Regions from separate parts of the Lactobacillus sp. UMNPBX4 genome, predicted to be linked through region 1. Evidence: predicted binding sites of a transcription regulator. Region 1 holds the regulator's gene; the other holds the start of a gene.

Evidence for each region. The regulator HrcA, encoded in region 1, represses chaperone genes, less so after heat shock. The targets are predictions, from matches to a motif close to TTAGCACTCNNNNNNNNNGAGTGCTAA.
Region 2: the regulator HrcA is predicted to act here: its motif matches at 2,581-2,607, upstream of CP355_RS01705 (ATP-dependent Clp protease ATP-binding subunit).

What each region holds. Positions count from the first base shown of each region.
Region 1 is NZ_PCZF01000006.1:33,421-37,627, reverse strand. Features, by position in the region: gene dnaK (molecular chaperone DnaK) at 1-598, opposite strand, end outside; gene grpE (nucleotide exchange factor GrpE) at 615-1,196, opposite strand; gene hrcA (heat-inducible transcriptional repressor HrcA) at 1,212-2,261, opposite strand; gene ribF (riboflavin biosynthesis protein RibF) at 2,428-3,390, opposite strand; gene truB (tRNA pseudouridine(55) synthase TruB) at 3,396-4,207, opposite strand, start outside.
Region 2 is NZ_PCZF01000005.1:6,039-10,245, forward strand. Features, by position in the region: gene ptsP (phosphoenolpyruvate--protein phosphotransferase) at 165-1,898, opposite strand; gene CP355_RS01695 (phosphocarrier protein HPr) at 1,898-2,164, opposite strand; gene CP355_RS01700 (hypothetical protein) at 2,278-2,460, opposite strand; gene CP355_RS01705 (ATP-dependent Clp protease ATP-binding subunit) at 2,652-4,207, shown strand, end outside.

The sequences.
Region 1 (4,207 bases):
CACCACCAAGGTGAGTATCACCGTTAGTTGATAATACTTGGAAGACACCGTCACCTAATTGAAGAACGGAAACATCGAAAGTACCACCACCAAGGTCGTAAACTAAGACCTTTTCATCTTGGTCTTTGTTTAAACCGAAGGCTAATGCTGAAGCAGTAGGTTCGTTGATAATTCTTTGTACATTCAACCCAGCGATCTTACCAGCATCCTTAGTAGCTTGACGTTGTGCATCGTTAAAGTAAGCAGGAACAGTGATAACTGCATCAGTTACCTTTTCACCTAAGTAATCTTCTGAGAACTTCTTGATGTATTGTAAAATAAATGCAGAAATTTCTTGTGGTGTGTATTCCTTGTCACCAACCTTAACCTTGTAATCTGCTTCACCCATGTGACGCTTAATTGAAACAATAGTGTTAGGGTTAGTAATAGCTTGACGCTTAGCTACTTCACCAACTTGAATTTCACCATCTTTAAAAGCTACTACAGATGGAGTAGTACGGTTACCTTCTGGGTTAGTAATAATCTTTGGTTCTTTACCTTCAAGAACTGCAACTGCTGAGTTAGTAGTTCCGAGGTCAATACCAATAACTTTTGACATGTATAAACTTCCTCTCCTATTGAGCAACTACAACCATTGCTGGTCTTAGTGTCCGATCTTTATATTGATATCCTTTTTGTAAAACCTGAACAACGTGATCTTTTTGATCATCATTTTCGGCTGCTACAGTTTGAACAGCTTGATGCAATGTCGGATCAAATTTTACGTCTTCAGCTTCAATCTCAACGATGCCATGTTCTTTCAATGCTTTAGTTAATGAATCAAGCGTCATCTTAACGCCCTTCTTCAGTTGCTTGGAAACATCATCATCGGCTTCTACGCTTAAAGCTCTCTCCAAATTGTCTACAGCAGGCAAAATATCTTTAGCTAAGCTTTGAGATTCATACTTAATAAGTTGAGCTCTTTCTTTTGAATAGCGATTTTGCATATTTTGAATTTCTGCTTCGCTACGAAGATACTTATCTTCAAGCTCCTTATTCTTATCTTTTAAATCAGCCAATTCTTTAGCTAATTTTTCATCATGTTTATCATTTTTTGCTTCCTTACCTTCAGTTGCCTTTTTCTTAACATCCTTAGGTGTTGAAGCATTTTCTTTTTCATCTAAATTCTTTTCACTAGGAAACTCTTCTTTACTCACGGCTAACCTCCTCTATTATTGAAATTTACCGTAATAATCAAGTAACTTCTTGGCTAATTCATTTCTGAAGTATTCTAGAAGCCCTATCATTTGAGAATACGGCATATTTGTTGGCCCAAGTAAAGCTATTGTTCCTTTACCATGGGAGCCGACACTATATTCAGCTGTCAGCAAACTATAATTTTTTAATAAATCATTCGGCAATTCAGATCCTAACTTTACCTTAACTGGGTATTTTTCAGTCTTAGGATCAGCCTTAATATTCATCAAATTAGAAAACAAATTATCTCGATCAATTAATTCATAGAGTGAACGTATATCATTTACATTATTCTCAGTTGTATTGTTCAATAGATTAATTTGTCCATCAACATACATCTGCTCACTAGCCGCATCTTTTAACACGTCTTCAACTAAGCTAAATAATTCGTTAGCATGATCACTACCTAATTCGTTTTTAGCAAGTTCACTTAGCAATGAAACATTAATTTCCTTTAAACTCTTACCAACTAATTGGTCATTAATCATTCGAACCGCTTTTTCAATTTCTTCACCATGAATATTATGTGGTAAAGCATAAACTTGATTTTGGACATTGCCATCACTCGTCACTAGAATTGCCATCACTTGTCTAGAAGACAGGGGAACAATCCTAAAACCTGTAATTTTAACATCCCTACTCTCAGGTCCTTCAGCAAAAGCAGTGTAATTAGTTAAATCAGATAAAATGCGTGCTGCTTCTTGTACGATTTCATTCACCTGATGAAAAGGTCGATCTAATTGTGTCCCAATCGTGTTATAAACAGACTCTGGCAACTGAAGCGGTTCAACTAAATTATCAAGATAATAACGATATCCATCACTTGACGGAATTCTTCCGCTAGAAGAGTGTGTCTTCTCAATTAAGCCTTGATCTTCTAGGACCGCCATTTCATTTCGAATAGTAGCGCTTGATACTTTAATTGGTAACTGCTTCATCACCGTCTTAGAGCCAACAGGCTCATGCGTTTGTGTGAAGTCTGTAATAATTGTTTTTAAAATAAGCTCTTGACGCTCGGTCAACATAATAATCGCCCTCACTTTTAGCACTCGTAATTCTCAGGTGCTAACAATTAATATGATACTATAAATTAGCAGAAAAACAAGAGGAGTGCTAAAATTTCTTCAAATTATTTCAAAAAATAAAAACTGAAGAACTTAGTTCAAAATTGCTAAGTTCTTCAGCTTCTCGTTACGCATTACTTCGTGCTTCTTGTGCAAAATAATGTTCAATTTCTATTTGGTCTTTCTCTAATTGTTTTTTCAATTCTTCAAGGCTGCTAAATTTAATTTCGCCTCTAGTATATTTATACCATTTAATTTTTATTGGCTGATCATAAATATCCTGTTTAAAATTAAATATATATGATTCAATAAAAATTTGTTCAGGTTGGCCAATCGTTACATTATAACCGACACTAGTCATAGATTCATACCACTTTCCAGCTACCTGCGTTTTAGTGGCATATACTCCTATTTTGGGAATTACCTTATGACTAGCCCAAACTAAATTAGCTGTTGGGAAGCCTAATTTATGGCCATTTCTTTTACCATGACCAACGATCCCGCTCATCACATAATGGTGACCCATTAATTGAAAAGCTAATTCCATCTTACCTTCCCTAATTGCCTGTCTAATTTCAGTTGAACCTATTTTTTTACCATTAAAAATCTGCTTAGGCATAACGAAAATTTCAAATCTATCCTTCGCAAATTTTGGTAAATTCTTCATATTAGCAGTCTCTTTAGGACCATATGTATAATCAAATCCAGCTACTACTGTATCTGCATTGAGTTTAATTATTACATTATCTACAAAACTCTGTGCATCTATCTCGCTAAACTTTTTAGTAAATGGCATTACGGCTAGATAATCTACACCTAGTTCTGCCATTTTATCTGCCTTTTCATCTAAAGTTTCTAAATACTTAAAGTCTTTTTTGGCAGCATAAATTTCCTTCGGATGACGATCAAAAGTTAATACTACTAATGGTAATTTCTTTTGATCAGCTATTTTTTTGGCTTTATTGATTAAGCGTTGATGACCTAAATGAACGCCGTCAAAAAAACCTAAGGCTAGAATAGTTTTTGAAGATATGGTATTTTCGCTAACTGGATAAGTTAAATGAATGATTTTCACAACTAATCCCTTCATTTCAGTTATTCATTTTGAATCAACATTAAACTTGGGCGATATAATTTTCCCTTATTCTCATAAATCGCCTTGACTTTTTTATTGTACCTTAATGCGACTTTTTTAGCATCTATTTCTAACGAAATACCTGCTCCATTTTTCACTTTAAGCCATTTTCCTTCACTTAGATCAACTTGAGGATAGTCTTTAAAGAAAGCGTCAATTGGTTGAATCAATTCTGCAGCTTTTTCAGGATTCTCTTCAATTTCACTTAACTTAACGGCCTGAGAAATATCAAAACCTGAGCTAGCTACTCTTCTTAAGTAAGTCATAACTGCTGGGCAATTCATTTTCTCGCCCAAATCATTTACTAAGGATCTAACATATGTACCTTTACTACATTTAATTTTAAAATCAAATTCTTCTTGTCCATCTTTTTCATTGAATGTAGGTTTATTGGTTAAATCATATTGTAAAATATCAACTTTACGTTTTGGTCGCTCTACCTCAATACCTTCTCTAGCATACTCATATAAATGCTTACCATTTACCTTTACGGCTGAGTAAATTGGTGGTACTTGTTCTATTTCCCCTAAAAACTCATTCATATGATTCTGAATATCTTCAGAAGTAAATGCCTTGGTTAACTTGGTCTTTTTCAAAACTGTGCCAGTTGAATCATAACTGTCAGTGGCATATCCAAAAAGGCCACTACCAATATATTCTTTAGGTCTAGTATGCATAAGTTCAATCAGTTTAGTTGCTTGTCCAATTGCAATAGGTAATACACCTGTTACCTCGGGGTCAAGTGTACCCGCATGTCCAATTTTTCGGATAT
Region 2 (4,207 bases), on a different contig from region 1:
AACTTCTTTTTTGTAAGTACTCATTTTATCTTTTATGTTAACTTCTCTTTATATTCTAAAGATAAAACGTGAATTATTTGTGAAGAAATTGTATGTTTTGTTTAAAATATTTAAATATGAAAAAAGAGACCTTTCGGTCTCTTTTCTCAATTCAAAATATGAATTTATTTGTCGATCTTCTTCATTAAGTCATTAACTAACTTTTCATTTTCTTCAGCAGTTTCTGAAACGAAGCATGCCTCGTTAGCCAATTCCTTAAGATCCTTAGTATCAAACTTCTTCATTAAGCTTCTGATACGTAAGATTGAAGTTGCACTCATTGAGTATTCATCAAGTCCCATTGAAAGTAAGATTGGGAACATGGTGTTATCACCGGCAGCTTCACCACACATACCACACCAGATACCATTTTCATGAGCAGAATCAATAGTGTGCTTAATCAAACGAAGTACTGATGGGTTATATGGTTGGTACAAGTATGATAGGTTATCGTTACCACGGTCAGCAGCCATAGTGTATTGGATCAAGTCGTTAGTACCAATTGAGAAGAAGTCAACTTCCTTAGCGAATTGATCTGCTAAAACAGCAGCTGCAGGAACTTCGATCATCATACCAACTTGCAAGTCGTCACCGATCTTAACGCCCTTTTCAACAAGCTTTTGCTTTTCATCATTTAAGATAGCCTTAGCTTGACGAAGTTCAGCCAATGTACCAATCATTGGGAACATAATACCAAGCTTACCGTATGCTGATGCACGAAGCAAAGCTCTTAATTGGGTACGGAAAATCTTTTCGTTCTTAAGTGAAAGACGAATAGCACGTACACCTAAGAATGGGTTCATTTCATCTGGCAAGTCCCAGTAATCTAGGTGCTTGTCACCACCAATATCCATTGTTCTGATGATAACTTGCTTGCCGTTCATGCCTTCGATAACTTTCTTGTAAGCTTCGAATTGATCATCTTCAGTTGGGAAGTTTGATGAATCCATGTACAAGAATTCAGTTCTGTACAAACCAACAGCTTCTGCACCGTTTTCATGTACACCTGGCATATCATTAGGAGTACCGATGTTGGCTGCAATAGTAAATTGCTTACCATCGACAGTTACTGAAGGTTCATCCTTCAATTTCTTCCATTCAGCCTTTTGCTTTAAGAAAGCTTCACCCTTCTTCTTGTAGTCAGCTACTTGATCATCACTAGGATCAATAATAGCTACACCATCAAGACCATCATCAATTAACATGTCGCCGTTCTTAACGTCCTTAGTAATTGAATCAGTACCAACTACGGCTGGTAATTCAAGTGAACGTGCCATGATTGCTGAGTGAGCAGTACGACCACCAATATCAGTAATAAAGCCCTTAACGTATTTCTTGTTAAGTTGTGCAGTATCACTTGGAGTCAAATCATGAGCAACAACGATTACTTCATGGTCAATTGAAGCTGGGTTTGGTAATTCCTTACCAAGTAAGTGAGCCATAATACGCTTAGAAACATCGCGTACATCGGCAGCACGTTCTTGCATGTAAGGATTATCAGTCATACTTTCAAAAATTTGGATGAACTTTTGTGCAGTTTCATCTAATGCAGCTTCTGCATTGATCTTTGAATCCTTAATTTCATTCTCAATGGCACCAGTAAATTCTGGATCATTCAAAATCATTAAGTGAGCTTCAAAAACTTGAGATTCTTCTTCACCCAAGCTCTTCTTGGCAACATCACGAACCTTTTCAACTTCAGTAGTTGAAGTCTTAATAGCATCCTTGTAACGAGCTACTTCAGCTTCAACATCATCAACTGAAGACTTTGAAAATGAAAGATCAGGCTCCACAAGAAGATATGCTGGAGCAATGGCAATACCATCACTAGCAGCAATTCCTTTTAAAGTCTTGGTCATTATTCAGCTAAACCTTCTTTTTTCATAGTGTCGGCAATTGCGTCCAATGCGTCTTTTTCATCGTCACCTTCAGCAGTGATAGTAACATCAGCATTTTGGCCAACACCAAGTGACATAACACCCATGATTGACTTCAAGTTTACTGACTTGCCGTTGTATTCCAAGTTAACATCTGAACCGAACTTTGAAGCAGCTTGTACTAAAAGAGTAGCTGGACGTGCATGAATACCTGTTTCTGCAATAATATGAAAATCGCGTTTTTCCATTATAAATATCTCCTTTAAATTGAAAAAATTAAACTGGTAATAAATACCCATTCAGGTATTAGATTATCATGTTTTTACAGTTTAGACAACAATAATGTAACAGTTTACATTATTCAATCGTCAGTGTTCGTAGCGGTATATACAATAGCACCGCCTCTTTCAGCTCTGCCGGTAATATATTGTCTTTTGCCATAATTTCTAATAGTTTTCTGTAAATCAAAGGCATCTTCAGGCTCTACCTTATATTCTTTAAGCTCTCCAGACACCAATTGATCTAAAATCTTTTGATAATCCAAAAATATCACCACACTTTTTAAATTTTATAATTTTTTCATTATTTATTCTACTATTTATGGTAATTTTTCAAAAATATTATTATTTTATGTGTTTCTTACATTAAGTAAGAAATGTAGAGCTTAGCACTTGACTACTAAGAGTGCTAATAATATAATTTTGTTACAACTTAAATGAAAGGCGGTCATGCATTTTGCTTTGTCAAAATTGTCATAAACGGCCAGCCTCCATTCACCTCTTTACTAAGGTAAATGGCCAAAGCCGAGAAATTGATTTATGTCAACAATGCTATCAAGAATTAAGAAATCAACAAGGAAATCTAGAAAATATGAATAATAACAATGAATTTTTTGGCGACTTTGATGATTTATTCAACGCTTTAAACGGAAATAACAACAATGCCGCAAATAATATGAACGGAAATAATCCAAGAATGCAAATGGGCGGAGGAAATGGTAACGGCAATCAAGGTGGTAAAAGTCTCCTTGACCAATACGGTACTGATTTAACTGCTCTTGCTAAAAAAGGAAAAATCGATCCAGTTATCGGCCGTGATAAAGAAATCGCTCGTGTAATTGAGATTTTAAATAGAAGAACTAAAAACAACCCTGTTTTAATCGGTGAAGCAGGTGTTGGTAAAACAGCCGTAGTTGAAGGATTAGCACAAGAAATCGTTGATGGTTCTGTCCCAGCTAAATTACAAAATAAAAGAATCATATCATTAAATGTAGTTTCACTTGTTCAAGGTACTGGAATTCGTGGTCAATTTGAACAACGGATGGAGCAATTAATCAAAGAATTACAACAAAGTGATGACATCATTTTATTCATTGATGAAATTCACGAAATTGTTGGTGCAGGTAACGCTGAAGGCGGTATGGATGCTGGTAACATCATCAAACCAGCCTTAGCTCGTGGTGAACTCCAATTAGTTGGTGCTACTACTATCAAGGAATACCGCGACATTGAAAAAGATTCTGCTTTAGCACGTAGATTCCAACCCGTTGAAGTAAAAGAACCTTCTATTGATGAAACTATTAGGATTCTGAAAGGTATTCAACAACGCTACGAAGATTACCACCACGTTCATTATACAGATGATGCAATTGAAGCAGCTGCTAAATTATCAGCTCGTTACATTCAAGACAGATTTTTACCTGACAAAGCCATTGACTTGTTAGATGAAGCTGGTTCAAGAATGAACTTAACTATTCCTTATATTGATAAGGATAAAATGCAAGAAAGAATCAATGCAGCTGAGCAACTAAAAGAAGAAGCCTTAAAGAATGAAGATTACGAAAAGGCAGCCTACTACCGCGACCAAATTGAAAAATACGAAAAAGTTAAAGATCAAAAGGTAGATCCAGACAAGTCTCCAGTTATCACCAACAAGATTATGAATAAGATTGTTGAAGAAAAGACTGGCATCCCTGTCGGCGATATTCAAAAGCAAGAAGAAAATCAATTGCAAAACTTAGCCAGTGACTTAAAGGCTCATATCATTGGTCAAGATAAGGCAGTTGAAAAAGTGGCTCGTGCAATTCGTCGTAATAGAATCGGCTTTAACAAATCAGGTCGTCCAATTGGTTCCTTCTTATTCGTAGGACCTACTGGTGTTGGTAAGACTGAGCTTGCCAAACAACTTGCTAAGCAAATGTTCGGTTCAGAAGATGCCATGATTCGTTTCGATATGTCTGAATACATGGAACAATATTCTGTATCTAAGTTGATTGGTTCAGCTCCTGGTTA